DNA from 4 places in the Providencia sp. PROV200 genome. Region 1 is predicted to be linked to each of the others. Evidence: predicted binding sites of a transcription regulator. Region 1 holds the regulator's gene; each other region holds the start of a gene.
The links. Region 1 encodes PurR, which represses purine synthesis genes. Its sites were predicted from a motif close to CANGCAAACGTTTGCNTG; they were not measured.
Positions count from the first base shown of each region.

Region 2: a site for PurR is predicted at 3,884-3,901, ahead of purH (bifunctional phosphoribosylaminoimidazolecarboxamide formyltransferase/IMP cyclohydrolase). Genes of this name have one in related genera too.
Region 3: a site for PurR is predicted at 3,356-3,373, ahead of serA (phosphoglycerate dehydrogenase). Genes of this name have one in related genera too.
Region 4: a site for PurR is predicted at 5,021-5,038, ahead of cvpA (colicin V production protein). Genes of this name have one in related genera too.

Region 1 covers NZ_CP096307.1:1,818,609-1,826,177, reverse strand. The annotation lists gene gloA (lactoylglutathione lyase) at 1-148, shown strand, start outside; gene rnt (ribonuclease T) at 276-920, shown strand; gene M1E86_RS08355 (Grx4 family monothiol glutaredoxin) at 1,021-1,368, opposite strand; gene sodB (superoxide dismutase [Fe]) at 1,849-2,427, shown strand; gene purR (HTH-type transcriptional repressor PurR) at 2,869-3,894, shown strand; gene punR (DNA-binding transcriptional activator PunR) at 3,904-4,809, opposite strand; gene punC (purine nucleoside transporter PunC) at 4,932-6,158, shown strand; gene M1E86_RS08330 (helix-turn-helix transcriptional regulator) at 6,467-7,225, shown strand; gene M1E86_RS08325 (putative quinol monooxygenase) at 7,250-7,522, shown strand.
Region 2 covers NZ_CP096307.1:432,998-440,566, reverse strand. The annotation lists rRNA gene M1E86_RS01975 (23S ribosomal RNA) at 1-1,300, opposite strand, end outside; tRNA gene M1E86_RS01970 (tRNA-Glu) at 1,638-1,713, opposite strand; rRNA gene M1E86_RS01965 (16S ribosomal RNA) at 1,846-3,385, opposite strand; gene M1E86_RS01960 (hypothetical protein) at 3,644-3,802, opposite strand; gene purH (bifunctional phosphoribosylaminoimidazolecarboxamide formyltransferase/IMP cyclohydrolase) at 4,104-5,693, shown strand; gene purD (phosphoribosylamine--glycine ligase) at 5,711-6,994, shown strand; gene M1E86_RS01945 (DUF1481 domain-containing protein) at 7,230-7,569, opposite strand, start outside.
Region 3 covers NZ_CP096307.1:2,919,340-2,926,908, reverse strand. The annotation lists gene argO (arginine exporter ArgO) at 1-407, shown strand, start outside; gene M1E86_RS13510 (oxidative stress defense protein) at 560-1,294, shown strand; gene M1E86_RS13505 (LysR family transcriptional regulator ArgP) at 1,291-2,202, opposite strand; gene rpiA (ribose-5-phosphate isomerase RpiA) at 2,406-3,068, shown strand; gene serA (phosphoglycerate dehydrogenase) at 3,514-4,764, shown strand; gene M1E86_RS13490 (5-formyltetrahydrofolate cyclo-ligase) at 4,803-5,396, opposite strand; RNA gene ssrS (6S RNA) at 5,516-5,697, opposite strand; gene zapA (cell division protein ZapA) at 5,810-6,139, opposite strand; gene M1E86_RS13475 (YecA family protein) at 6,279-6,857, shown strand; gene pepP (Xaa-Pro aminopeptidase) at 7,047-7,569, shown strand, end outside.
Region 4 covers NZ_CP096307.1:2,564,714-2,572,282, forward strand. The annotation lists gene M1E86_RS11750 (TIGR01777 family oxidoreductase) at 272-1,183, shown strand; gene M1E86_RS11755 (UbiX family flavin prenyltransferase) at 1,187-1,759, opposite strand; gene M1E86_RS11760 (YwqG family protein) at 1,864-2,688, opposite strand; gene purF (amidophosphoribosyltransferase) at 2,932-4,449, opposite strand; gene cvpA (colicin V production protein) at 4,464-4,967, opposite strand; gene dedD (cell division protein DedD) at 5,147-5,788, opposite strand; gene folC (bifunctional tetrahydrofolate synthase/dihydrofolate synthase) at 5,794-7,083, opposite strand; gene accD (acetyl-CoA carboxylase, carboxyltransferase subunit beta) at 7,073-7,569, opposite strand, start outside.

The sequences.
Region 1 (7,569 bases):
TGCTATCCGCAGTGCAGGTGGTAACGTAACACGTGAAGCAGGCCCAGTTAAGGGCGGAACAACTATAATTGCATTTGTCGAAGACCCAGATGGCTATAAAATTGAGCTGATCGAAAACAAAAGCGCAAGTAAAGGCTTAGGCCATTAATTAGCTATATAATCTAAAAGTTTAGGTGCCTATTCTAACACCTAAACTTTTATCACCCTTTACCTGCAAATTTTTACTGGTTTTGGCATAATGTCATCCAACCAGAAAACTAAAACTGAAAGTCCTAATGTCTGAAAAAAACAATCCAAATGCCCTAGTGAACCGATTCAGGGGATACTATCCTGTCGTTATTGATGTTGAAACAGGTGGGTTTAATGCAAAAACTGACGGCCTGTTAGAAATTGCAGCCATCACCTTAAAAATGGATAAAGACGGCTGGCTCTCCATGGATGAAACATTACATTTTCATGTAGAACCTTTTGAAGGCGCAAATCTTGAGCCATCCGCTCTTGCCTTTACTGGAATTGATCCAACTAACCCTCTACGCGGTGCTGTTAGCGAATATGAGGCTCTTCATGCAATATTTAAAGTCATCCGCAAAGGCATGAAAAATACTGATTGTAATCGCGCAATTATTGTTGCTCATAACGCAAATTTTGATCACAGTTTTGTCATGAATGCCGCCGAACGAGCAGGTTTAAAACGTAACCCGTTCCATCCATTTGCAACCTTTGATACCGCGGCATTAAGTGGCTTAGCATTTGGTCAAACAATTTTAGCAAAAGCATGTGTTTCTGCAGGTATCCCATTTGATGGCAAACAAGCACACGGCGCCCTGTATGATACGAATCGCACCGCTCTGCTATTTTGCGAAATTGTTAATAAATGGAAAAAATTGGGTGGCTGGCCAATTATTGAAGATTCTCAATAACTTTTTATCAATAGCAATAATATAAAAAAACCGTATTTAGTAGAAAGTCATCAATGCTTTTACCAAATACGGTTTTTTAGTCTTTTATTTATTGTTTAAATCAGTCTGCGCTAGCTTCATCTGCTGAACGGTATTTATCAGCCGTTTCTTTAATTAGAGATTGCAGCTCACCACGCTGGAACATTTCCATGATAATATCGCAACCACCGACTAGCTCACCATCAACCCACAGTTGAGGGAAAGTTGGCCAATTTGCATATTTTGGCAGTTCCGCACGAATATCTGGGTTTTGCAAGATATCAACATAGGCAAAACGTTCACCACAAGAAGACAGAGCTTGTACTGCCTGAGCAGAAAAACCACAGCTCGGAAGTTTAGGAGAGCCTTTCATATATAATAAAATTGGGTTTTCTTTAATTTGGCGCTCAATTCTTTCAATAGTTGTCATTTTTAACTTCCTTAAAACAAAGATGCAGGTTTTGCAGTCAGCCGGTAACTGAGAGTCTACCTCAACTTAACAGAACACATTGACTGATATAATAAGAAACTGAATTGTTTCATACAATATGCCAGTTTTATAGGGGCATTACTATAACATTCCAAAAAACAAAAAGGCACCTTTTCTATCTTCTCTTTACCTAAGTCAAACAAGTAGCTATTTCTAGGTAAGAACTGAAATTTAATGTACTTAGGTTCCCCACCTACAATATCTATATGATTTTTATCTGTAATTTTTCTATTTATCTGTTAGCATCTTAGCCGCATCATTACCTTTACCTTTGTAAGGTTGATCGTGCTATTATTAATATATTAAGTATCATATCGCCAATAGGCGAAACTCTAATGATAAGCTGTGACATATTATTTTGCTCATTTTAAGAGCAAACACCCTGAGTATTTTGATATAAAAGCAATCAAGGAGTACGCAATGTCATTTGAACTACCCGCTTTACCGTATGCAAAAGATGCTTTAGAACCTTATATCTCTGCAGAAACCTTAGAATATCACTATGGTAAACACCACAACACTTATGTTGTTAACTTAAATAACCTCATCAAAGGTACTAACTTTGAAGGAAAATCTTTAGAAGAAATTATCAAAACTTCTGAAGCTGGGGTTTTTAACAACGCGGCACAAGTTTGGAACCACACTTTCTATTGGAATTGCTTAGCGCCAAACGCTGGTGGCGAGCCGACAGGCAAAGTTGCGGAAGCGATTAATAAAGCATTCGGTTCTTTTGCTGAATTTAAAGCTCAGTTTACTGATGCCGCAACCAAAAACTTCGGTGCTGGATGGACTTGGTTAGTAAAAAAAGCAGATGGTAGCCTTGCAATCGTCAATACATCGAATGCTGCGACCCCAATCTCTGGTGACGACAAACCTGTGTTAACCGTTGATATTTGGGAGCATGCATACTATATCGATTACCGCAACGCCCGCCCTAAATACTTAGAAAACTTCTGGGCACTGGTTAATTGGAAATTTGTGGAAGCAAACTTAGCATAGTCCTCTAGCAAGTATCGAAACAAAGACTAAATTGACAAGGGCGAGATGTACTCGCCCTTTTATTTCACCTACTCGAGGCTGGAATAAAATCAGAAAATATGTGCAGCAAGAAAAATAATCAGTGCTAATGAGCCCAATGCAGCAAGCAATCCATATTTAAAATCTGTATCCATGAGTTCCTCTCATTTTAATGTCATTGAATTAACAAATAACCACTCATTAATTAAGGTTATTAAGTATACATATCTAAAAAAGTAAAACTAGTGTCTATATCACATGTTATAACATCAATTATTTCTTTCGTTTTTGCGCTAGATCAGACAAAATCGACAACAAATCGCTAAGTTATTGCCAGCAAAGGATCAATGCATCAATATGCAGGTAATTTTTTAACAAGAATTATTATAGAGACCGGTTATTGGTCAGGAGTTTTCTTCCCCCATGGCAACGATTAAAGATGTGGCGAAGCGCGCTGGCGTATCCACCACAACCGTATCCCATGTTATTAATAAAACGCGCTTTGTGGCTGATGACACCAAGGCTGCGGTTTGGGCTGCAATTAAAGAGCTTAATTATTCGCCAAGTGCGGTTGCCCGTAGTTTAAAAGTTAATCATACAAAGTCGATTGGCTTACTCGCAACCTCAAGCGAAGCCCCTTATTTCGCAGAAGTAATTGAATCAGTTGAAAATAGTTGTTATGAAAAAGGTTACACACTTATACTTTGTAATTCTCATAATAATTTGGGAAAACAAAAAGCATATTTGCAAATGTTAGCGCAAAAGCGCGTTGATGGCCTACTTGTGATGTGTTCTGAATATCCAGATACGTTAATTAGTATGCTTGAAGACTATCGTAATATCCCAATGGTGGTGATGGATTGGGGAACCTCCCGAGGTGATTTTACAGACAGTATTATTGATAATTCATTCCATGGTGGGTATCTTGCAGGCCGCTATTTAATTGACCGTGGGCACCGTGATATTGGTGTGATCCCTGGCTCGCTTGAAAGAAACACCGGTATCGGCCGCTTAACAGGCTTCAAAAAAGCAATGGAAGAAGCAAAGATCACACTGAAAGACCAGTGGATAGTACAAGGTGATTTCGAACCTGAATCTGGCTATAAAGCAATGATGCAAATTTTAAGCCATAAACAACGTCCTACTGCGGTATTTTGTGGTGGCGATATCATGGCGATGGGAGCCATTTGTGCGGCTGATGAAATGGGGCTACGCGTTCCACAAGACATTTCAATTATTGGTTATGATAATGTGCGAAATGCGCGCTATTTCACACCAGCATTGACCACTATCCACCAACCCAAAGAGCGTTTAGGCCAAATGGCCTTCACCATGCTGCTCGACCGTATCATTAATAAGCGCGAAGATGCTCAAACAATTGAAGTTCACCCTCGCCTTGTAGAGCGTCGCTCTGTCGCTGACGGGCCATTTATCGATTATCGTCGATAAGACAAATCGTTAAGTTGAAAGCCACTCTGCGTTGAGCGTTTCATTATCACCAAGGTAATCCAATAACCAACGGAGCGCGGGTGATGTACTATTTTCCACCCAAGTTAAACAACAAGGACTGGGTGGAAATGGCTGTGCTAATGCTAGTTCAACTAATTGGCCTTTTTCACAAAGCGGAGCTGCTCGATGCTCCGGTACCATTCCAACACATAGCCCATTAACCAAACAAGCTAAACCATTTTCCCAGTAAGGCACGACAAGCCGACGTTGGTTATCAAGTGCCCAAGTATCACGTTTGGGAAGGTTACGAGAGGTATCTTCGAGACACAAACTCGGGTACTCTCTCATTTGGTCATCAGTCAGTTTCTCACCTATTTGGGCTAATGGGTGTTCTGGACTTGCGACACACATCCACGGCATAAAACCCATATCACGGAAGCTGTATCTTTCGCCTATCGGGGACGCTCGAGTCGCTCCAATCGCAACATCTACACGTCCGTCAGCAAGTGCATCCCACACTCCATTAAACACTTCAGGGTGAATAAAAAGTTCAATATCGGGAAAATGACGATAAAAATCAATAAGTAATTGTTCTGTCCTTTGGGGTTTAACAATACAATCAACAGCAATACTAAATTGCCCGCGCCAGCCATTTGCAACTTGCTGGCATTGATGTCTTGTATCTGTCATTTTTTTGATAACAGAACGACTTTCCTTAATAAATATCGCCCCTGCTTCTGTCAGAACAACATCGCGATGTCGGCGTTCAAATAGAGGAACAGCAAGCCATTCCTCAACTTGCTTGACGGTATAACTGATTGCAGAAGGTACACGGTGCAATTCATCAGCAGCACCACTAAAACTTCCAGTTCGAGCAACTGCATCAATCACTTCGAGTGCATGCGCAGACCACATAACCTCTCCTTTCAAAAATTTTGATGGCAAGATCCAAATATTACCGTTTCACAACCTAAAAAAATAGCCTATACAATGACATCATCATTAACAATTTTTTAAATATCAGATAAGTAATAATTATGTCGAATACTGTGAAAAAAAATTCTCCGGGTTTTATGGTTTACCTTGCAGGACTTAGTATGCTAGGTTTTTTAGCCATTGATATGTATTTACCTGCATTTGGCGCTATGCAAAACACCTTGCATACCTCTGAAGGCGCCATCAGTGCTTCTCTCAGTATTTTTTTAGCTGGTTTTGCCTTTGCTCAGCTATTATGGGGGCCATTATCAGACAAACTTGGCCGTAAGCCTGTGCTAATTGTGGGCTTAACTATTTTCATTATCAGTAGCTTAGCCATTTATTGGGTCGAAACCGCAACACAGCTATTAACACTACGTTTTTTACAGGCTGTTGGGGTCTGCTCCGCGGCAGTTTTATGGCAAGCCCTTGTTATCGACCGCTATGATGAGGCAAATACCCAGAAAGTCTTTGCTTCTATCATGCCACTAGTCGCGCTATCCCCGGCTTTAGCCCCATTATTAGGAGCATGGGTTCTAGAGCACCAAACATGGGAAGCAATTTTCCTGATCCTAATGGCGGTGGGCATACTACTTTTATTACCGACACTCTTTTTGAAAAATGTTTCAGTTAAAACAATAACTGATGATAACCAACCAGAAACTAAGATTTCTTTCTCAAACTTGCTCAGTTCCCCTGTTTTCAGCGGTAACGTGCTGGTTTATGCATCCTGTAGCGCGGGTTTCTTCGCTTGGTTAACCGGGTCACCTTTTATCTTACGTGACATGGGCTTCAACCCTGCTGATATTGGTTTGAGCTATATTCCACAAACTTTAGCCTTTATTGTTGGTGGATATGGCTGCCGCATTTTATTAGCAAAAGTTCGCGCAGAAACGCTATTTCCATTATTATTAATTGGTTACGCGGTAAGCATGTCTATTTTATTTATCATGGCCATCTATACCACACCATCATTAACCATGATATTGATCCCATTTTGCTTTATGGCGGCAATGAACGGGGCCTCTTATCCTATTGCAGTATCCAAAGCACTAAATGCATTTCCTAGCGCGAGTGGTAAAGCAGCTGCATTGCAAAATGCCTTACAATTAGGTCTATGTTTCTTAGCAAGCCTACTTGTTTCAGCCCTGAGTTTAGACCCATTGTTAGCAACAACGGGTGTCATGGCGGTTACCATTATTCCAATGACCATTGGTTATTTTATGCAACGCTGCGGCAATAAAAATAATCAAGATCTTGAGCAGGTCGATTGCCAAACGATCTCCTAAAGTATAGCTTGTCGAATCAATCATGCCGTATATAATCGGCATGATTGATATTTAACTAATTCCCAAAAACTTCTTCCAATGTATAACTCTTATGGTTATACCGTAACATTTATTAAGTATTTTTCTATATCACCCATTATTCTTAGCTCACAAAACCTGAACTTTCTTGTCAAAACCCCTTAATCTAAGCGGATTTCACTAATAAATAAGGCTTTTTTTTTGTTATCTACTAAGATATAGATGTTTCATGGTTAATTTTCTTGTTAAAAAACGTTATCATTGCGACATTAAATAATGAGTGCTCAAGAATGATGTTAAAACAGTATTATCCACCAGATGAATTAAAATCCTTTGTTAGCTCTATTTTAATAATCAAAGAGTTTACAGAGGCAATTAAAATTTTTCCTGGAACAGGTGCTGAAATCTGGGTTTCATCAGATACATTTCACATGACAACTGAAAGCAACTCAGCCGCAGACCCTTATCAGCTGATTATTCCTAGAGTCAACACATTTACTGCTAGCCCTAATTTTTCAAAAGTTATGGTATTACGTATTCGTCATGATGCATTGCGTTTTCTTCTGCCTCAAAGAACACTAAATTATACTGATAAACCCATCGCACTAAATGACATATGGAAAGACCGTTGGTTTGAAGCTTTAGCTAACTCTTCATTCAAAGAGTTGTTGGATTGCTTTAATAGGACAAAAGCCAAGAAAAAGTCTCATTTCACAGATGAAATTTTAGAGTTGCTATATCGTAACCCAACTAAAAAAATCACTGAAATTGCCGAAGAGACAGGTTTACATCTCCGAGTCATTCAAAAAGAGTTTTTAAAAGAATACGGTATTACACCAAAAAGGTACCAGATCAATTGTCGCTTAGAGCACGTTTTAAAAAGTATGGTAGTAGAACCAGATACCTACCGCTGGTTTGAAACAGGCTATTATGACCAATCCCACTTTTACCGTGATTTTAAAAGATACTTTACTATGACGCCGTCGGCATTTTTAAAATCAAGTTATTCGCTTTTTTACAATACAAAAACTAAGTACCCATTAAGATAGTTCTTAATACATAAGGAGAACGGAATGAGTATTGTTGTGTATGCCCAAATTACAACAGAAAGGACGGATGGGTATTTAACGAAAGAAATCGTTCGTGACTTAGCAAAACTAAGCCGCCGAGAGAAAGGATGCATTCAATATGATCTTATGGCTAAAGAAAATGGTTACATTGTTTTCGAGGAATGGGAAGACACTCAGGCATTAGAGATGCATAAAAACAGTCCGCATTTCAAGCGATTAGTTGAAGCAATTGAACGTGATAACGCTAGCTTTTCTGTCAATTTTAGTGAAAAATGATCTATTAATAATGAAAACTAGAGCGCATTGTATTTTTAAGCAATTTT
Region 2 (7,569 bases), 1.4 Mb from region 1:
GCGTGCGGGTTTTTCACCCGCATTATCGTTACTTATGTCAGCATTCGCACTTCTGATACCTCCAGCATACCTCACAGTACACCTTCACAGGCTTACAGAACGCTCCCCTACCCAACAATATTTACATATCGCTGCCGCAGCTTCGGTGCATAGTTTAGCCCCGTTACATCTTCCGCGCAGGCCGACTCGACCAGTGAGCTATTACGCTTTCTTTAAATGATGGCTGCTTCTAAGCCAACATCCTGGCTGTCTGAGCCTTCCCACTTCGTTTCCCACTTAACTATGACTTTGGGACCTTAGCTGGCGGTCTGGGTTGTTTCCCTCTTCACGACGAACGTTAGCACCCGCCGTGTGTCTCCCGTGATAACATTCTTCGGTATTCGTAGTTTGCATCGAGTTGGTAAGTCGGGATGACCCCCTAGTCGAAACAGTGCTCTACCCCCGAAGATGAGTTCACGAGGCGCTACCTAAATAGCTTTCGGGGAGAACCAGCTATCTCCCGGTTTGATTGGCCTTTCACCCCCAGCCACAAGTCATCCGCTAATTTTTCAACATTAGTCGGTTCGGTCCTCCAGTTAGTGTTACCCAACCTTCAACCTGCCCATGGCTAGATCACCGGGTTTCGGGTCTATACCCTGCAACTCATTCGCCCAGTTAAGACTCGGTTTCCCTACGGCTCCCCTATACGGTTAACCTTGCTACAGAATATAAGTCGCTGACCCATTATACAAAAGGTACGCAGTCACCCTGATAAATCAAGGCTCCCACTGCTTGTACGTACACGGTTTCAGGTTCTATTTCACTCCCCTCGCCGGGGTTCTTTTCGCCTTTCCCTCACGGTACTGGTTCACTATCGGTCAATCAGGAGTATTTAGCCTTGGAGGATGGTCCCCCCATATTCAGACAGGATAACACGTGTCCCGCCCTACTCGTCGAGTTCACAACACTAACACCTTCGGATACGGGGCTATCACCCTTTACTGCCGGCCTTTCCAGACCGTTCTCCTGATGCTAATGCTGATTAAGACTCTGGGCTGCTCCCCGTTCGCTCGCCGCTACTAGGGGAATCTCGGTTGATTTCTTTTCCTCGGGGTACTGAGATGTTTCAGTTCCCCCGGTTCGCTTCGTTTGACTATGTATTCATCAAACGATAGTGCAACGAATTGCACTGGGTTTCCCCATTCGGAAATCGTCGGTTGTAACGGTTCATATCACCTTACCGACGCTTATCGCAGATTAGCACGTCCTTCATCGCCTCTGATTGCCTAGGCATCCACCGTGTACGCTTAGTCGCTTAACCTCACAACCCGAAGGTGTCTTCTTACAACGAGTGACTGTGCTTCATGATTTCGGCGTTAGTCCGTGCGCGCAATGCTCACGTACTTTAAGTACGCTGCGCTTGCTGTGCGCGGGCTGCCTTGAACTCATTTCGCTCGTCGACTCGATAGTTCAAAGTACACTATTCAAGTTGAGATTTTTGAGAGACTCTCACATTGTTTAAGCGATAAACAATGTGCGTTGTTTTCAATTTTCAGCTTGTTCCAGATTGTTAAAGAGCATAATTGTTAAACCAACTATTAAAATAATTGGCTTAATCATTATTGGGGACATCGTCTTTCACTCGATATCGGCGCAATTGGCGTCCCCTAGGGGATTCGAACCCCTGTTACCGCCGTGAAAGGGCGGTGTCCTAGGCCTCTAGACGAAGGGGACACAAGATATTGCACTTACTGCGCGGTATCTCATGTAAGCCCTATTCTTTCGAATAAGTCTCCCACGTATAGCCTATTGCTCTACTTTCTATCAGACAATCTGTGTGAGCACTTCACAAAAACACTTCAATGGTAAGGAGGTGATCCAACCGCAGGTTCCCCTACGGTTACCTTGTTACGACTTCACCCCAGTCATGAATCACAAAGTGGTAAGCGCCCTCCCGAAGGTTAAGCTACCTACTTCTTTTGCAACCCACTCCCATGGTGTGACGGGCGGTGTGTACAAGGCCCGGGAACGTATTCACCGTAGCATTCTGATCTACGATTACTAGCGATTCCGACTTCATGGAGTCGAGTTGCAGACTCCAATCCGGACTACGACGTACTTTATGAGTTCCGCTTGCTCTCGCGAGGTCGCTTCTCTTTGTATACGCCATTGTAGCACGTGTGTAGCCCTACTCGTAAGGGCCATGATGACTTGACGTCATCCCCACCTTCCTCCGGTTTATCACCGGCAGTCTCCTTTGAGTTCCCGACCGAATCGCTGGCAACAAAGGATAAGGGTTGCGCTCGTTGCGGGACTTAACCCAACATTTCACAACACGAGCTGACGACAGCCATGCAGCACCTGTCTCAGAGTTCCCGAAGGCACCAAAGCATCTCTGCTAAGTTCTCTGGATGTCAAGAGTAGGTAAGGTTCTTCGCGTTGCATCGAATTAAACCACATGCTCCACCGCTTGTGCGGGCCCCCGTCAATTCATTTGAGTTTTAACCTTGCGGCCGTACTCCCCAGGCGGTCGATTTAACGCGTTAGCTCCGAAAGCCACTCCTCAAGGGAACAACCTTCAAATCGACATCGTTTACAGCGTGGACTACCAGGGTATCTAATCCTGTTTGCTCCCCACGCTTTCGCACCTGAGCGTCAGTCTTTGTCCAGGGGGCCGCCTTCGCCACCGGTATTCCTCCACATCTCTACGCATTTCACCGCTACACATGGAATTCTACCCCCCTCTACAAGACTCTAGCTGACCAGTCTTAGATGCCATTCCCAGGTTAAGCCCGGGGATTTCACATCTAACTTAATCAACCGCCTGCGTGCGCTTTACGCCCAGTAATTCCGATTAACGCTTGCACCCTCCGTATTACCGCGGCTGCTGGCACGGAGTTAGCCGGTGCTTCTTCTGTCGGTAACGTCAATCGTTGTTGATATTAGCAACAACGCCTTCCTCCCGACTGAAAGTACTTTACAACCCTAGGGCCTTCTTCATACACGCGGCATGGCTGCATCAGGCTTGCGCCCATTGTGCAATATTCCCCACTGCTGCCTCCCGTAGGAGTCTGGGCCGTGTCTCAGTCCCAGTGTGGCTGATCATCCTCTCAGACCAGCTAGGGATCGTCGCCTAGGTGAGCCATTACCCCACCTACTAGCTAATCCCATATGGGTTCATCCGATAGCGCAAGGACCGAAGTTCCCCTGCTTTGCTCCTAAGAGATTATGCGGTATTAGCCACCGTTTCCAGTGGTTATCCCCCTCTATCGGGCAGATCCCCATACATTACTCACCCGTCCGCCGCTCGTCAGCGAGAAGCAAGCTTCCCCTGTTACCGCTCGACTTGCATGTGTTAGGCCTGCCGCCAGCGTTCAATCTGAGCCATGATCAAACTCTTCAATTAAAAGTAGTCTGATGCTCAAAGAATGTTTACTGTCGTTTGATTTCCGAAGAAACCAAATTACCTATTAGTTCATATATATGAATTAACGTGTTAGTCACTCTTCAAGACTTAAAATCAAATATTTTTTTGATAGTGTCCTGTGAGTGCCCACACAGATTGTCTGATAAATTGTTAAAGAGCGTTGCGACTAATCTTTCGATTTTCGACTTCGAGGTCGTTGTCGCGAGGAGGCGTATATTACGTTTTCCTCCGTGAGAGTCAAGCAATTTTTTGCTTTTTCTTTTCAGAATCTCTCGCTGCCGTTTCAGTGTTCATCGCGCTTTGCGTTGTCTTGTTCCCGGTCAGTTGATGCGCATTATAGGGAGTCAGAAAAATCTGGCAACCCCTTTTTTGCATTATTTTGTTCAACTGCTGCATTCCACAGCAAAACCCCCACTTATACCGACTTATACACCAAGTTATCCACAACATGAAAATAATTTAAAAATTACCGCGCATTACGCAAACGTTTGCGTTACAATTGGCTCGAAATTTCAGCATTGATTTTGTTTTTATGTTCTGAAATTGTTAGTGACTTATATATTGTTATAGGGAAAGCGGGCTAATTCCGCTTGGCTTTCATCAATAGATATAATAGGTATATAAGAAAAGCTCTTTGAGTTTTTACTGACTGATATTCGTTATTGCCTTATTTATTCAAATCCAAGGGATCTATCTCATGCAACTGCTTCGTCCTATTCGTCGTGCCCTGCTTAGTGTGTCTGATAAAACAGGGGTTGTTGAATTCGCTAAGGCGTTATCTCAACGTGGTGTTGAGCTTCTATCTACTGGCGGTACTGCAAAGTTACTCGCTGAGTCAGGATTAAACGTAACTGAAGTTTCAGATTACACAGGGTTTCCTGAAATGATGGATGGCCGAGTGAAAACATTGCACCCAAAAGTGCATGGCGGAATTTTAGGGCGTCGCGGTACAGATGATGCCATCATGCAACAACATGACATCGCGCCTATCGATATGGTCGTTGTTAATCTATACCCATTTGCCCAAACCGTGGCAAAACCAAATTGCACCCTTGAAGATGCTGTAGAGAATATTGACATTGGCGGCCCAACCATGGTGCGCTCCGCGGCTAAAAATCATAAAGATGTCGCAATTGTGGTAAATAGTAATGACTATCAAACCATCATTGATGAGATGGATAACCACGAGAACTCACTAAATTGGTCGACTCGGTTTGACCTCGCAATTAAAGCTTTTGAACACACTGCAGCTTATGACAGCATGATTGCGAATTACTTTGGTGAATTAGTTGCCCCTTATTACGGTGATACGACTCAGCCTTCCGGCCGCTTCCCTCGCACTTTGAATTTAAACTTTATAAAAAAACAAGATATGCGTTATGGAGAAAACAGCCATCAAGATGCGGCTTTCTATATAGAAGAAAATCCAAAAGAAGCGTCTATTGCAACTGCGCAGCAGATCCAAGGTAAAGCCCTGTCTTATAATAATATCGCTGATACCGATGCAGCTCTTGAATGTGTTAAATCATTCAAAGAACCTGCTTGTGTAATTGTCAAACATGCAAACCCTTGTGGTGTTGCTATCGGAGATTCTATTCATACAGCTTATGATAATGCATTCAAAACTGACCCAACTTCGGCTTTTGGTGGCATTATTGCTTTTAACCGTCAATTAGATAAAGAAACCACTCAAGCGATTATTGAACGTCAGTTTGTGGAAGTCATTATTGCGCCTTCTGTTGCTAAAGATGCATTGCCTATTCTTGAAACTAAACAAAACGTCCGCGTACTTGAATGTGGCGAATGGAGCAAACCCGTTGCAGGTTTAGACTTTAAACGCGTAAATGGCGGTTTATTAGTGCAAGACCGTGACTTAGGAATGGTTGAAAAAGAAGAACTTCGCGTTGTAACTAAGCGCCAACCCACTGAACGCGAGCTAAAAGATGCGTTATTCTGTTGGAAAGTCGCGAAATTTGTAAAATCCAATGCAATCGTTTATGCCAAAAATGATATGACTATCGGTATTGGCGCAGGGCAAATGAGCCGTGTGTATTCTGCAAAAATCGCAGGTATTAAAGCCGCAGATGAAGGTCTAGAAGTCGCTGGCTGTGCGATGGCCTCAGATGCCTTTTTCCCATTCCGTGATGGTATTGATGCCGCGGCAGCTGTTGGCGTAACTTGTGTTATCCAACCTGGCGGTTCTATTCGCGATGATGAAGTGATTGCAGCCGCAAATGAACATGGTATTGCCATGCTTTTCACTAATATGCGTCATTTCCGTCACTAATTATTAGGAGCCTAGTCATGAATATTTTAATTATTGGTGGTGGTGGTCGTGAACATGCATTGGCATGGAAAGCTGCGCAATCACCTTTAGCGGAAAAAGTCTATGTTGCCCCAGGTAATGCAGGAACAGCATTAGAACCTACACTCGAAAACGTGAATATTTCGGCAACAGATATTGATGGGCTGCTCCAATTCGCTAAAGAAAAACAAATTGATTTAACGATTGTCGGCCCTGAAGCACCATTAGTTATTGGTGTTGTAGATGCATTTAAAGCCGCTGGTTTAACTATTTTTGGCCCAACCCAAGGTGCTGCACAGCTTGAGGGTTCAAAAGCATTTACCAAAGATTTTTTAGCTCGTCACAATATTCCAACTGCCGCTTATGAAAATTTTACTGAAATAGAGCCCGCTTTGGCTTACTTAGATAAAGTCGGTGCGCCTATTGTAATTAAGGCTGACGGCCTTGCCGCGGGGAAAGGCGTTATCGTTGCCATGACCCTACAAGAAGCAAAAGAAGCTGTTCACGATATGTTAGCGGGAAATGCCTTTGGTGATGCAGGGCATCGTATTGTTATCGAAGAGTTTCTTGATGGTGAAGAAGCGAGTTTCATCGTTATGGTAGATGGTGAAAATGTCATTCCAATGGCAACTAGCCAAGATCATAAACGTGTCGGTGATGGTGATACAGGTTTAAATACAGGTGGAATGGGCGCTTACTCCCCAGCTCCTGTTGTCACAGATGAAATACACCAACGCGTGATGGAACAAGTTATTTATCCAACGGTTAAAGGTATGGATCAGGAAGGAAACCGCTATCAAGGCTTCTTATACGCTGGATTAATGATTGATAAAGCAGGTAACCCAAAAGTTATCGAATTCAACTGCCGTTTTGGCGACCCTGAAACTCAACCTATTATGATGCGTTTGCAATCGGACTTAGTCGCTTTATGTTTAGCGGGGGCAAAAGGTGAGCTGGCAGGTAAAGATTCATTATGGGATGAGCGCCCTGCTTTAGGGGTAGTAATTGCTGCAGGTGGTTACCCAGGCGACTACCACAATGGCGATATAATTTCGGGTTTACCAACTACTGAAGCGGCTGATAGTAAAGTTTTCCATGCGGGTACTCGCATGAAAGATGGAGAAGTCGTGACTGCCGGTGGTCGCGTCCTATGCGTAACAGCATTAGGTAATGATATCGCTAAAGCCCAAGCAAAAGCTTATGAAGTGGCAAAAACCATTCACTGGGATGATAGCTTCTACCGCAACGATATCGGCTACCGTGCTATCGCTCGTATAAAATAATACAAAGTACTAAACCATTCCCTGAGCTGATAAGAGGAAACTTTTATCAGCTTTTTTATTTTCTATTTTTTGAATTTGTTTTTGCCTTTGACCATTCACACAGACAATGGCTCTAAGTATTTCGAATCACAGCAAAACTGCAAGAGAGAGAATCTCTAGGAGCATACATAAGTATGTGACTAGAGTGAGCGAACGTAGCAATATAGCTGTGGTTCGAAAGACGACGAGCGATTATTTATAAGCTATCTTTAGAAGGTTGCCAGCGGCAAAAATCGGTATCAGCTACCATCAAAAGCTGATTTCCCTCTGAAGACTCCAACCACGCTAAATTTAACTGCGAATGCCACACTTTCGCACGGCTCTGTAACCAATTTTCAGCATAGGGCTCGAAGGTTATTTCTCGCACATCACCTTCACAGGTGGTCACTTTACCTTGTTGCCAGCGACCTTGATAGAGTTTGACGCCACCAACAATAAGCGCAGTGTTTGTCTCAAGTACTCGTTCAGCTTCAAAGCGCCAACGCGTGATGTCATCTGTTGAAAGCGATGTTTTATGGCCATCTTGGGCGCGCTGC
Region 3 (7,569 bases), 1.1 Mb from region 1:
TCGTATTTCTTATGTGGTATGGCTATGGTGCGTTTCGTACAGCCCTTAGCCCTGATGAGGTGATACTTCAAACGGAAAGCCGGGCTATCACAAGGTGGAAAGTGATTGTCACACTGTTTGCTGTCACTTGGCTGAATCCACATGTTTATTTAGACACCTTCGTTGTATTGGGCAGTGTGGGAGGCCAATTAGAAAGCCAATTACGACCTTGGTTTACGGCTGGCGCATTAACAGCATCATTTGTGTGGTTCTTTGCATTAGCGATACTTGCTGCTTGGTTTTCTCCTGTACTAAATAAACCACGTTCACAGCGTATTATTAATATTTTTGTCGGTGGCGTGATGTGGTTTATCGCATTTCAACTTGCAATACAGGGGCTTAAGGGGCTCGGTTTGATTTCTCAATAACAATATATCTTCAACAGACACTCAATAATGTTCAATTTCTCATTATTCTGACTGTACTTTTTGTCCCGTGTGTTACTGTTAAATTGAGCTCAGGGATAGTTTATCAGTAATTATCCCTTTTTTAGCGATAAATAATTTTCTTGGGAGGTTCTGTGAAATTAAAATCTTTAGTTTTAGCTGCGATGGTAGCAGGTGCTGCGGTTCCTACCATGTCTTTGGCTGACCCGTTACCCAATGGCCCACACATTACAACTTCGGGTAATGCAATAGTAAAAGCGACCCCAGATATGGCGACGCTGAACATTCTTGTGACAGTCACTGCAAAAGATGCGGCAGCTGCCAAAGCTGGCGTCGATAAGCGAGTTGCAGAGTATTTTGAGTTTCTTAAGAAAAACGGCATTGAAAAAGAAGATATTAACGCGGCAAATGTGCGAACTCAGCCTAAATATGATTACAGTAGTGTGAAGCAAAAATCAACCATCGAAGGCTACACGGCAACACGTTCTGTTGAAGTGAAAGTGAAGAAATTAGACCAACTTAATGTCTTGTTAGATGGTGCTTTAGCCGCAGGCCTGAATGAAATCAACTCAGTACAGTTTGGTGTTGCCAACCCGCAACAGTACCGTGATGAAGCACGGTCTCAAGCGATTAAAAATGCCACAGAACAAGCCAATATCTTAGCTAAAGGCTTTAATGTCCAGTTAGGTCCGGTGTATAGCATTAACTATAATGCACCCGCTGCGGTGCCATATCCAATGGCGGCAAGGAATTATGCTGGGGCGATGAAAGCCTCTGTTGCTGAAGATCTCAAAATTGATGAGACCTATGAACAACAGAGTATTGATTTTAATGACCAAGTCGATGTGGTATTTGAATTAAAACGCTAGCTTTTTGCGGGCTCATCTTCTTGTTTTAACATCTGGCGCCCCGTTTTTAATAGGGCGTCAGTCACCTTTTTCATTGTGCGGCTTTCAGGTGCAAAGCGGTGCCAGTAAAGCATCCGTCTTTGACATAACCCTGGGGTTAAATCAACCAACTCACCATTCGCTAATTCACTTGCTATCTGCAAATGTGGGATCATACAGCAGGTAGAGCCCTGTTTTGCTAACTGTACAAAGGCCTCAGAGGAGTTCACGATATGACATGGAACACTGCCGGGCGATAAACCAAAGTTTTGTTGTACGAAGGCTTGGTGCATATCGTCTAAATGGTCGAAAGCAACTGCAGGGGCTTTTAGTAACGAAGAGCGAGTCACGCCATCTGGGAAGTATTTCGCAGCGAAGTCTGGTGAGGCCACAAAAATATAGTCTAGGGCGCCAAGTTTATCGACTAAACAACCCGGTAAGGCTTGGGGCTGAATACTGATAGCGCCGACCACTTCACCGCGTCTTAAGCGTTCTTGGGTTCGTGTTTCATCTTCAACCTGAATATTTAGGCGAATAGGGCTATTGCCTAATACAGGGTTTAGGGCTGGGAGAAACCAAGTTGCCAAGCTGTCGGCGTTGACGGCAAGTGACAGTAACAAAGGGGTTGAGCCACTATTTTCATCCCCTAACCATTGCTCTTCTAACAGTTCGACTTGATGAAGCAGTGCTAGCAGTTTTTGCCCTTGTTCAGTTGGATGTGGCGGAACGGTACGTACCAGCAGAGGTTGCCCAAATAGGTTTTCTAACTGCTTTATGCGTTGAGACACAGCAGACTGCGTGATGCAGAGCTTTTGAGCCGCGCGCTCAAAGCCGCGTTCACGGATAACGGCATCCAGTGCTTGTAATGCGCGATAGTCAGGGCGCTTCATCAAAAAAATCTCCTTGTTGTTATTCTATTAAGCACTATGCCATATTTTTACACGCAACACTTAAAAATATTATCGTTGTGGTGCAAATCCCAAGAACCGTGACATAAATACAGCGAACAAAGCTGCAACTTATTGGGTGTCCGGTATATACTAGTGTTTAATAACCTTAATCACGACTCAATTAAATCTTAAAAGGCATGAGTATGACTCAGGATGAATTAAAAAAAGCGGTAGGTTGGGCTGCACTTGATTATGTAAAACCGGGCACTATTGTTGGTGTTGGAACGGGGTCAACGGCTTCACACTTCATTGATGCATTAGCGACAATGAAAGGTCAAATAGAAGGTGCGGTATCAAGCTCAGAAGCATCAACTCAAAAACTAAAATCACTGGGAATTACAGTATTTGATTGTAATGAAGTGGATTCATTAGATGTTTATGTTGATGGTGCTGATGAAGTTGACCATCACATGAATATGATCAAAGGCGGTGGTGCGGCTTTAACACGTGAAAAAATTGTTTCAGCAATTGCAAAAACCTTTGTCTGTATTGTTGATGAGTCTAAGCTAGTTGATGTGTTAGGTAAATTTCCACTACCCGTCGAAGTGATCCCAATGGCGCGTAGCTATGTGGCACGTGAACTGGTCAAATTGGGGGGTACGCCAGAGTACCGTCAAAATGTGATTACTGATAACGGCAATGTGATTTTAGATGTCCATAATTTAAATATCGTTGACCCTGTGGCATTAGAAAATACGATTAATGGGATTGCGGGGGTTGTAACCGTTGGGTTATTCGCCAATCGCGGTGCTGATGTTGTTTTGATGGGGACTGCAAACGAAGGTGTGAAAACCATCAAGCTATAATCGATATCATATTTAATTATTCCAATAAGCCAGCGGCGTTATACTCGCTGGCTTATTTGTCTTACTGATATTTTGACATTAGTTTATGCATAGATAGAAGCTAAATTAATTAACCAGTTTTATAAATATCATCAATTTAAAATTTATTTTATTTTTTTTAATACCCAGCTATTTTGGTGATATATCTCACACAAATAGGCATTGTGCAGGAAAAATCCTTATTTTGTGTTATCGCCCCTGATTTTCTACCATTTAACTTCTTTTTCTTCGCGCTTTTTAGCATCCATCAAGCAAACGGTTGTATTGCTACTACGCTATTTTTTGCTATGTTGGTATACGCTTCATAGCTCAAGGTAGATGAATGTCATCTCTCTTGAGCTATGTTAGGCAAACACATGGGTTCATCTGTTATAAATCTTAAGTACGTTCACGATAGGGTAGGGAAATGGTTAAGGTATCTTTGCAAAAAGACAAAATTAAATTTTTACTGCTAGAAGGTGTGCACCAAAGTGCGGTTGATAACTTAAAAGCCGCAGGCTACACCAATATTGAATATCACAAAAGTGCGTTATCCGACGAAGAATTAAAAGAAGCGATTAAAGATGCACGTTTTGTAGGTATCCGTTCCCGTACTCATCTTACTGAAGAAATTTTCGCTGCAGCAGAAAAACTCGTTGCAGTAGGTTGTTTTTGTATTGGAACCAACCAAGTTGATTTAGATGCTGCGGCAAAACGTGGTATCCCTGTATTTAACGCACCATTTTCGAATACACGTTCCGTTGCAGAAATGGTATTAGGCCAATTATTACTTTTACTACGTCGTATTCCTGAAGCCAATATGCAAGCACACCGCGGTATTTGGGAAAAACAAGCTAAAGGCTGTTTTGAAGCGCGTGGTAAGCGCCTTGGGATTGTTGGATATGGTCACATTGGTACTCAGTTAGGGATCTTAGCTGAAGGTATCGGTATGAATGTTTTCTTCTATGATATTGAAAACAAACTCCCTTTAGGTAACGCAACTCAAGTTCGCTCTTTAACTGAACTGCTGAATATGAGTGATGTGGTTAGCTTACATGTGCCTGAAACCCCAAGTACGAAGAATATGTTTGCTAAAGAACAATTCGATCGTATGAAGCCTGGCTCTATATTCATTAACGCATCACGTGGAACAGTCGTGGATATTCCTTCACTGGCCGCTGCGTTAGAAACCAAGCATTTATCAGGTGCTGCGGTGGATGTCTTCCCAAGTGAACCCGCTGCGAACAATGACCCTAATGACCCATTTATCTCTGAATTGATTAAGTTCGACAATGTGATTTTAACACCGCACATTGGGGGCTCTACAGAAGAAGCTCAAGAAAACATTGGGTTAGAAGTGGCAAGTAAACTGGCTAAGTATTCAGATAACGGTTCAACATTATCGGCGGTTAACTTCCCAGAGGTTTCTCTGCCAGTTCATACTGAAGACACAAACCGTTTCTTGCATATTCATGAAAACCGCCCTGGTATTTTGAATAGCATCAACCAAGTCTTCACTGAAAATAACATTAACGTTGTTGGCCAGTATTTACGTACATCAGGCAACGTAGGTTATGTGGTTATTGACGTATTAATGCAAACGCCAAACCAAACAGATGAAGCACTCCAGAAATTAAAAGATTTGCCTGGAACCATTCGCGCGCGTTTACTGTTCTAAGTTACGCTAAAAATGGTGTGAAATGATGGCGCGGGTATTTATGACCAGCGCCATATTTTTTGCGGCGTAATAATTTCGGGTAACGGAATATCCCAGTGCGCGACAGGGAGTTTTTCTACTTGCTGGCAATTATGGGCAAGGCCAATGGGATAAAACCCAGTTTGTTGCCAATTTGCAAGAGTCCTATCGTAGAACCCACCTCCCATCCCTAACCGTTGCCCTTGAGTATCAAATGCCACTAATGGGATAAGCATGATATCTAATTTCTCAAGGGGTAGCACATTTCTGACATCCAGTGGTGGCTCATCAATATTAAATCGGTTTTTAACGAGTTGGCTGTCTGGGCGATAGTGAAGAAATAATAAATGGTGGCGACTAAAAGGGTGTAAAACAGGGAGATAGATTTGTTTGTCTTGGGCCCATAGCGCATGAATGAGCGGTTTGGTGTCAATTTCCCCATCAAAAGAAAGAAACAAAGCAATCGTGTTGGCTTGTGCAATTTTCGGGTGGCTTAATGCATTATGCATGAGTTGCTCAGCGGCACTCTGTTGTTGTTCAAGGCTTAGTTGGCGGCGTGCCTGACGGATAGCTTGACGTACCAGCTGGCGTTGTGTCGAGAGAGAATCTTGCATGTGATAACCTGTTATAAATACGATAAAAACAGTTAACCCAGTAATTATATTACTTAGAGTATATCGCAAGATGGTAAGTTATGTAGAAAACAAATGAAAAATAAGCAGGAACTTAATTGAGGGTCTCCAAGATGCCGTTGTAGGCTGTAACCCTTGAACCCTTGGTTCAAGGTGAACGCAGTTTAGCAACCTTTAGGCTTCCTGAGCGAATCAGGCATGCTCACCAGCGCCATAACCACATTCTATTTAGTTGAAATATCGGCTCAGGGGACTCGCCCACTCACGCGCATCTCAGAGAAATTTGGTTTGAGAACTTATCGTTACTCAGTGATTTCATTGTACGAAACTAGATTTAAAATGCAACCTTAATTTTGTATATTTTTTTTCTACTAGTGTCTGATTAATAAGCAGATTTACTCTAGGGGCAATACCTGCCTCTCAGTAATTTTCACCTGATCGTGCAACGCTTGTTCGATTGTGTGCTGCAACATTTTTATTTTCTCTTCCATATTATAAGCATAATCACGCGTTTTTGTCTTTTCTTGTGCTAATTCGTGACAGACGTTCAATGCTACAATAAAAATAAGTTGTTCCGTGTTGGTCACACCGCTTCTATCTTTTAGATTTTGCAAGCGTTGTTCTAATTCTTTAGCCGACTCAAGAAGGGCCTCTTTTTGTTCTGCTGGGCAATTGACTCGCATTGAGCGCCCGAAAATCTGGATGTCGACAGGTTGTGCGGACATTATACCTCCATACTGAATAATACTCGCCGTAAATACATCATATTTGGCGCAATTAATAGATAAGACAAAAGCATACTGGTCTAGCGGCTATCCTTGATGGTAGCATATCACGAATCATAAGCTAACATGACGAATTCAGATGTCTATACAAAAATCTTTACCAAACTATGAATCACTGGACAAATTGCTACAACAGCACTCAATCGCACTTACTGCTGCGGAGATCCATGGTCTAATAACCGGGTTGATCTGTGGTGGGGGCCGTGACCATAGCTGGCAAACGTTGGTCCATGACCTTGCTAACGATGGCTTAGCGTTCCCACAAACGGTTTCGCAGCCATTACGAGAGCTCTTCGATACCACATTTGACGCACTTGATGATAGCGAATTTGCATTTACCCTGCTATTTCCTAGCGAAGAAGCGTCTATTTTTGACCATGCTGATGCGTTGGCGGGTTGGGTTAATCACTTTTTATTAGGTATGGGGGTTACACAACCGAAACTGGCTGATAAAAAAGAGATAAGCGAAGTTATCACAGATTTACGCAATATTGGTATGCTTGGTTATGACGAAGACGAAGACCAAGAAGAACTTGAGCAAGCGTTAGAAGAAGTAGTTGAGTATGTCAGGGTGGCAGTGCAATTATGTTACATTGCGTTGATTGAGCCGACTAAAGGCCCTACAGCTGTAGAAAATGATAAACCGGTTCTTCATTAGTTTCTATCAATATGAATTTTCAAAGCACTTAACTTAATCAATCAATACTTTATTATTGATAAACTAAGTGCTTGAAAACGAGGTGTATCCAGATTTAAGTCATGTCGCCAGTATATGTTGTATGTGATTGATTAAACACAAACAATATATTCAGCAATCTAATTATTCTGATAATAAGGCAAAAACGGTATGAATAAACAGGAATTTATTTCTCGTCGCAATGCATTATTGGCTCAAATGCAATCAGGCAGTGCAGCAATTATTTTCTCAGCGCCTCCAGCGCAACGTAATGCGGATTGCGAATACCCGTATCGTCAACATAGCGACTTTCTGTATTTAACGGGGTTTAGTGAGCCTGAAGCCGTATTAGTCCTGATTAAAAGCGATGAGAAACATAGCCATACTGTTCTTTTTAACCGTGTTCGTGATTTAACCGCTGAGATTTGGTTTGGTCGCCGCCTTGGGCAAGACGCCGCACCTGAAAAATTAGGTATTGATAAAGCGTTACCTTTCAATGAAATAGAAGAGCAACTTTATCAATTACTGAATGGCCTCGACGTGGTTTATCATGCACAAGGTGAGTTTGCCTATGCCGATAAATTGGTATTTGATGCCTTAGATATTCTACGTAAAGGTAGCCGTCGTAACTTACGCGCGCCACAAACATTGGTTGATTGGCGGCCGATTGTCCATGAAATGCGCTTATTTAAGT
Region 4 (7,569 bases), 750 kb from region 1:
AAAGCACTTCTTTATTACAATGCTAATGAGAGCCAGTTTCTTTAAGGTACTCCAAGCAAATCATACAAATTGTGTTCACAAATGCTATAGTTAAATCATAACTAAGCAACAACGCTGCGGTTTGGGTATATTGACAAGGGGTATCCCCTAAATAGTTCAAATTGCAGCTAGGCGCTAAGAGATGGCATCCTTAGGAGCATACACAAGTATGTGACTAAGGTGACAGAACGTAAGCAACAACGCTGCGGTTTGAAATATGACGGGGATGGCGATGAAGATACTCATAACAGGCGGCACCGGGCTAATCGGAACACCACTTATCCAAAAACTGATCTCTCTAGAGCATCAGGTTACTGTATTAAGCCGCTCTCCACAAAAAGTTTATAGCCATTTTTGCAAGGCTGTTGAGTGCTGGACGACTCTCAATGACCAAACTCACTTAAATGAATTTGATGCTGTCATTAACCTTGCTGGCGAACCCATCGCGGAAAAACGCTGGACAGAGGAACAGAAAAAATTGCTGTGTGACAGCCGCTGGAAATTAACTCAACAGCTTAGTGAATTAATTACGGCCAGTGAAACACCACCTAGCGTATTTTTATCAGGTTCAGCCGTTGGGTATTATGGCAACCAAGGCCAATCAGTCGTCACAGAAGACGAACAGCCCCACGATGAATTTACTCACCAACTCACACAGCATTGGGAAGCTTTAGCCGCTAATGCGCAATCAGAAAAAACACGCGTTTGTTTATTACGCACCGGCTTAGTGTTATCAGCGAATGGCGGTTTACTTGCCAAAATTCTCCCCATTTTTAAAATGGGTGCGGGTGGCCCAATTGGTGACGGGAAACAATACATGCCATGGATACATATCAACGATATGGTGCGTGCGATTTGTTTTCTATTAGACACCCCAACGCTCTCAGGTCCCTTTAATATGACCTCACCTTATCCGGTTCATAATGACTTATTTTCTGCCACATTAGGTGATGTTCTTAATCGCCCTTCATTTGTGCGAACACCCGCTTTTGTGATTAAAGCCATTATGGGGGAATCTGCAGCACTGGTCTTGGGTGGCCAACAGGCGATCCCCAAACGATTAGAAGAGGCAGGCTTTCAATTTGAACATATCGAATTAAAAGAAGCGCTTACTGACTTGCTTCTTCCACAGACTGATCAGTAAATATTATTTCGCCCCCTGCCAGCGGTGAAATAGGTCTTGTTCCAGTTCGATATCAAACTGATCAAGAATGCGATTCACCGTTTGGTCAATAATATTTTGGATTGTTTCAGGTTGGTGATAAAACGCAGGCATTGGGGGCATGATCACGGCTCCCATTTCTGCAGCTTGAACCATTAGTTTCAAATGCCCAACGTGCAATGGCGTTTCACGGACACCTAAGAGTAATTTTTTACCTTCTTTCAGCACTACGTCCGCAGCTCTAGTGACCAACGTATCTGTATAACTATGAACAATGCCTGATAACGTCTTCATGGTACAAGGCATGATCACCATACCTGCGGTACGGAACGAGCCCGAAGAGATTGCAGCTGCGATATCACGGCTATCATAGTTATGGTCAGCGAGCTGTTGAATCTGTTTGACACTGTAATCTGTTTCTAATGCTAATGTTTGGCGGGCAGCCGCACTCATCACCAAATGGGTTTCTACCTCTTTGACAGGTTTCAACACTTCAAGCAAGCGGACACCATAAATCGCCCCACTTGCCCCGGTTAACCCAATGATCAGTTTTTTCATTTCGCTGCCCTATTCACGATAACTCACCGTATTATATACAAATCACACTAGAATGGCAGACACCAACGACGCTGTAGCTCTAGCTATGACGAATTTTTTGGCTATCAGCCGCAATCCCAATTATACACGACCCGACTAAAATCACGTTTTTTCAAATCATCAGGGTGAATAAAGAAATTACCCACACCGATATCCCCCCAGAGGATGTCAACTTCATGGTCGCTATCTATTTGTAGGAGTAATTCATATTGTTGAATTTCTTCCTCATACGTCCTCGGATCAGTTTGGGTAAAAAATGGATAACCGCCAATACAGTGAGCACCTGACGCGAATGCATCACTATAAGGTTCAACCCATTCGTCGTAAAAATCTTCACCTTCAAATTGGTCTTCATAATCGTAGAGGTTGTCGACCCCTAAAATTTTCTGACCAAATTGGAAATCATCGATACTGATGTACTGTTCCGCAAGCGCATATTCAATACGGCATTGACAGTCTACCGGTGTATAATAATCATCGTTGTGTGCCGCAATAACCTCAGAGAAATCTTGGGTTAATTGGTTTGGGTCTTCAATAATATCCTCCCAATAAACGACTCTGAAGTCCTCTTGGTTTTGTCTATCATCGAAATCTGCACCATATAAATCATCACCACCAATAAAAAACTGCAAAATACCTTTTTCTGGGTAATTTTCAAGTTTGGGCATTTGTGCAAAATTAATTTGCGCCAACAACTTTAAAGGCGTTCCTTCACTATTGGTTGGGTATTTTTCATTCAAAGGCAAGTATGGCATACCACCGACTCGGCTCTCCCATAACACATAATTATCAACGGGGGTTAAGGCCATTTTTACAAACTGTTTTTTAGTGGCTTTAATTTTATCTGCGAAAGGTTTAATCACATCAGGAAGGGAATTGAAGTCGACCATATAGCATTCCAAATAGACAGTTAATGTCCCTCTAGACTACTCGATTTTTACGTATTTTAAATCAGATATAACTGTAACTTATTCTTTCGTTTCAAGTCATAGTTAAAAACTATAACTCATTTTCTAAATAGTTTCGGTTACAGCTAGGCGGCGAATGAAGCTATCCCAAGGAGCATACAAAAGTATGTGACTTGGGTAGCTGAATAAAGCCAACAACGCTGTAGCCTACACTATGACGAAAATTTAGCCTTCGTTGTAAATCTCCAGATCCTCGACTTCACTCTGATCTTTGAGCTTTAACTCATCGTCTTTACGTAAATTCTCTAGGTAGTCTAAATAACTTTGGTCGATATCTTTTGTCACATAAATACCATCAAATACTGAGCATTCAAACTCCGTGATTTCCGGGTTTTCTTCTTTGACAGCATCCACCAAATCACTTAAATCTTGGAATATTAGGCCATCTGCACCGATAAGCTTGCGGATTTCATCCACTTCACGACCGTGTGCAATCAATTCATTAGCATTTGGCATATCAATACCATATACGTTCGGGAAACGCACTTCGGGTGCCGCTGAGGCAAAGTAAACATTTTTTGCTCCAGCTTCGCGTGCTAGCTCAACAATTTGCTCAGATGTTGTTCCGCGCACAATTGAGTCATCGATGAGTAAGACGTTTTTATCACGAAACTCTGCACGATTCGCATTAAGTTTACGACGCACGGATTTACGACGCTCTTGCTGACCCGGCATGATAAATGTACGGCCTACATAACGGTTTTTCACAAAACCTTGGCGGTAGGGTTTATCAAGAATATGTGCGATTTCTAGCGCAATATCACACGATGTTTCTGGGATAGGGATCACCACATCGATATTTAAATCTTCCCATTCACGGGCAATTTTGGCGCCCAGTTTTTGCCCCATACGTAATCTTGCGTTATATACCGACACTTTATCAATAAAAGAGTCTTGGCGAGCAAAATAGACATATTCAAAGATACATGGGGTTAATTGTGGGTTGTCAGAACATTGGCGTGTAAATAATTGCCCTTTTTCTGTCACATATACCGCCTCACCCGGAGCCACATCGCGTAAAAATTCGAAGCCTAAAGTGTCGAGTGCAACACTTTCTGAAGCGACCATGTATTCGTGCTCACCACTTTCAGTAATGCGGCGCCCTAGTACTAATGGGCGAATTCCATGAGGGTCACGGAAGGCTAACATGCCATGGCCAATAATTAATGCCACGCATGCATATGCACCGCGTATTTTTTTATGCATGGCAGACACTGCGCTGAAAACATTGTCTGGCTCAAGAGGGAAATGATCAAACCTATCCAACTCATGCGCTAATACGTTCAGTAGTATCTCAGAATCAGAGGTAGTGTTAACATGGCGGCGAGCGGTTTCAAATAAGCTTCGCGTTAATTCGTGCGCATTTGTCAGATTACCATTATGTGCAAGGGTAATACCAAAAGGTGAGTTTACATAGAAAGGCTGTGCTTCTGATGCACTCGAACTGCCTGCTGTAGGATAACGAACATGGCCCAACCCCATACAACCTTGTAGTCTGAGCATATGTCGGGTTTCAAAGACGTCTTTTACAAGGCCATTCGCTTTACGTAAACGAATATTATTTTTGCCATCAATTGTGGCAATACCTGCTGCATCTTGCCCACGATGCTGAAGCACCGTGAGAGCATCATAAATTGATTGGTTTACCGGTGTAACACCGGCGATACCGACAATACCGCACATTTAGTCTTTCCTCATCAGCCAGACGGAGAAATGTTCTCCGGTAGGAAACTTGACGCATTTTGCAGGTAGTCAAAAAACCACCTGATTATATGACTGAACTGCGGAATAAGTTCCGAACGTTGCCAATCCTCACTTTGAGGTAATGGTGTAAATGTATCGAGAAAAAACAGCAATGCCGAAACAATCAGTACACCACGCAACGCGCCGAAGCAGATCCCCAGAACCCGATCTGTGCCTGATAACCCGGTTTTTTGTACTAACGAGCTAATCACATAGTTCACCACCGCGCCAACAATTAATGTGGCAATAAACAGTGCGGCGATAGCAATGCCATTCCTAACCAGTACATCCTCAAAGCGAGTAAAATAGCCCGCTAAATAAGGGTAGAATGTACTCGCAACAAAAAAAGCACAGCCCCATGTAACCAATGAGAGCGCCTCTCGTACAAACCCACGGATCAAGCTAACTAGTGCCGAGAAGCCAATAATGGCGATAATTGTGTAATCTATCCAGACCATATTTTATTCCAAAATTCGCACTCACGACATCAGCGAAGTGCATTCTAACAGAAAACGAAAACGTTTGCGTAACCATTTTTCTATCAAATTTAAAAAAATAGCGGCGAAAAGAAAAAATCATAATCGCCGCAGTAAGTTACTAAATCCCCTTACCTTTTAGGGATTATTGAAATTCTATTTTAAGGTTTATAGCTTTGAATTATTCCTTTTGTTCCCGTAATCTTGTTCAATTCAGGTAAAGCTGCTTCTAAGCGCTGCCTTGAGGCTTCTGGCCCTACGTAAATACGTGTGAGTTTATTATTCACCGGTTTTGCGGGAACCGTATACACTTGGTAACCAGACAACCTTAGTTTAGCGACTATCTCCTCAACTTTACTTGCATTGTTCAATGCAATCACTTGCACCACAAATGCTTTGCCCTGCGGCTGAGGTTTTGGCTCGGGCTTAGGTTCAGGCTTCGGTTGTGGTTTCGGTTCAACTTTAGGTTCTGGCTTAGGTTCTGGCTTGACTGGCTCAACGACACTCGGTGCAGGGACTGTTGCCGATGGCCGCGTTTCAACCCGTTCATTTTGCTGCTGCGTAATGGCTTCTGACAACATGGCTTCAGAAGCCCCTTCTGAAGAAGCGGTGGTTGTCGTACTCACAATAGGCGCTATTGCCTCAATATCTTCTTCATCACCCGGTTTAGGGATAATAGGAATGGCCGCAAATTCATTTTCATTGTATTTCTTATCGCCATCAAGCAGAGCAGGAAGCACAATGACCCCCACTGCAACAAGCACAATGGCGCCAGCAAGTCGATTCTGAAATTTACTAGCCACCGGCACTATCCTTCTTGATTTTCCAATAACATCATGACGTGAGCGACGGTATGAAATGACCCGCACACCACAATCACATCTTGCTCGTTCGCATCGATGCAAGCTTGTTGCCACGCTTTTTCTACGCTGTCAAACTGGTTAGCCGCCGGTAAATATTGACTAAGTTCGGCCACATCGGCTCCCCTAAACTCAGTGAGTGGCGCGAGGTACCAGTCGGTGACTTGTTGAGACAAGCACTCAAGCGTCCCTTTGATATCTTTATCGCCTAGCATCCCAACCACCGCGCGAATGCGACGGTTTTTAGTTTCTGGTAAGGTAGCTAATTTACTGACTAAGTACCCAGCTGCATGTGGGTTATGAGCGACATCCAATATCATTAACGGTTTTTCACCGATAATTTGGAACCGTCCCGGTAATTGAGCCGATTTCAAGCCTTGATGAATAGCGGGTTCAGTCACTATCTGGGCAATATCAGTGTCAATTTCCAGTAAGCAACTCACCACACCCAGCGCTGTTGCTGCGTTCGCTAAAGGTACATTAGGTAACGGTAAATTATGCCATTCACGCTGTGAACCTTTCCATGACCAACTATTCGCTTGTTCACTGTATTGCCAATCTGTACCTCGGCGAAATAGCTGTGTACCAAGCAGCTCAGCCACTTCGCCAATTGAGGCTGGCATGTCCGGCTCACCGACCACTGCATAGTGACCTTTGCGGAAAATACCGGCTTTTTCATAACCAATATGTTCACGGTCTGCACCTAGCCAATCTGTATGGTCTAAGGCAATACTGGTGATCGCCGCAATATCCGCATCAACGACATTGGTCGCATCTAACCGACCGCCTAAACCGACTTCTAAAATCACAATATCGAGTTTAGCTTGCTTAAATAATTGTAAAGCCGCCAAGGTACCGTATTCAAAATAGGTCAGCGAAATATCTGCACGTTGTGCTTCAATTATGGCAAACGCCTCACAAAAATCAGACTCAGGGAGCTCCTGGCCTTGAATACGAACGCGTTCGGTATAACGAATAAGGTGCGGTGAACTGTAAACCCCAACCTTTAACCCAGAAGCCATAAAAATGGACTCTAGTGTATGGCACGTTGTTCCTTTGCCGTTGGTTCCAGTGACTGTGATAACTTTGGGAGCAGGTTGCGTTAGGTTCATTTTCCTAGCAACTTGACCGACTCGATCCAACCCCATATCAATATTTTGGCTATGTAAGTCGGTGAGATAAGAAAGCCAAGCCTCCAAAGGAGACTTGGCGTTAGGAATGATTAGATTACTCATCATCTTTTTTATGCTTTTCAGAATCCTTTTTTGGCTCTTGGGCATCTAGTTCATCAACGGCATCAATATCGATTTCAACCGTTTCCGCTACAATGATAGGTGTCTCATTAAAGCTCGGTTTATTGGTTAACATCGCCAATATTTCAGCTAAACGGTCACGCATCTCAGGGCGGCGAACTATCATATCAATCGCGCCTTTCTCAAGTAAGAATTCACTGCGTTGGAAGCCTTGTGGTAATTTTTCACGAACCGTTTGTTCGATAACACGCGGCCCAGCAAAACCGATTAATGCTTTCGGCTCTGCCACGTTAATATCACCTAACATCGCTAAACTAGCAGACACTCCCCCCATGGTTGGGTCGGTCAATACTGAAATGTAAGGTAAACCACGTTCTTGCATTTTTGCTAATGCGGCACTGGTTTTTGCCATCTGCATCAATGATAACAAGGCTTCTTGCATACGAGCTCCGCCACTCGAAGAGAAACACA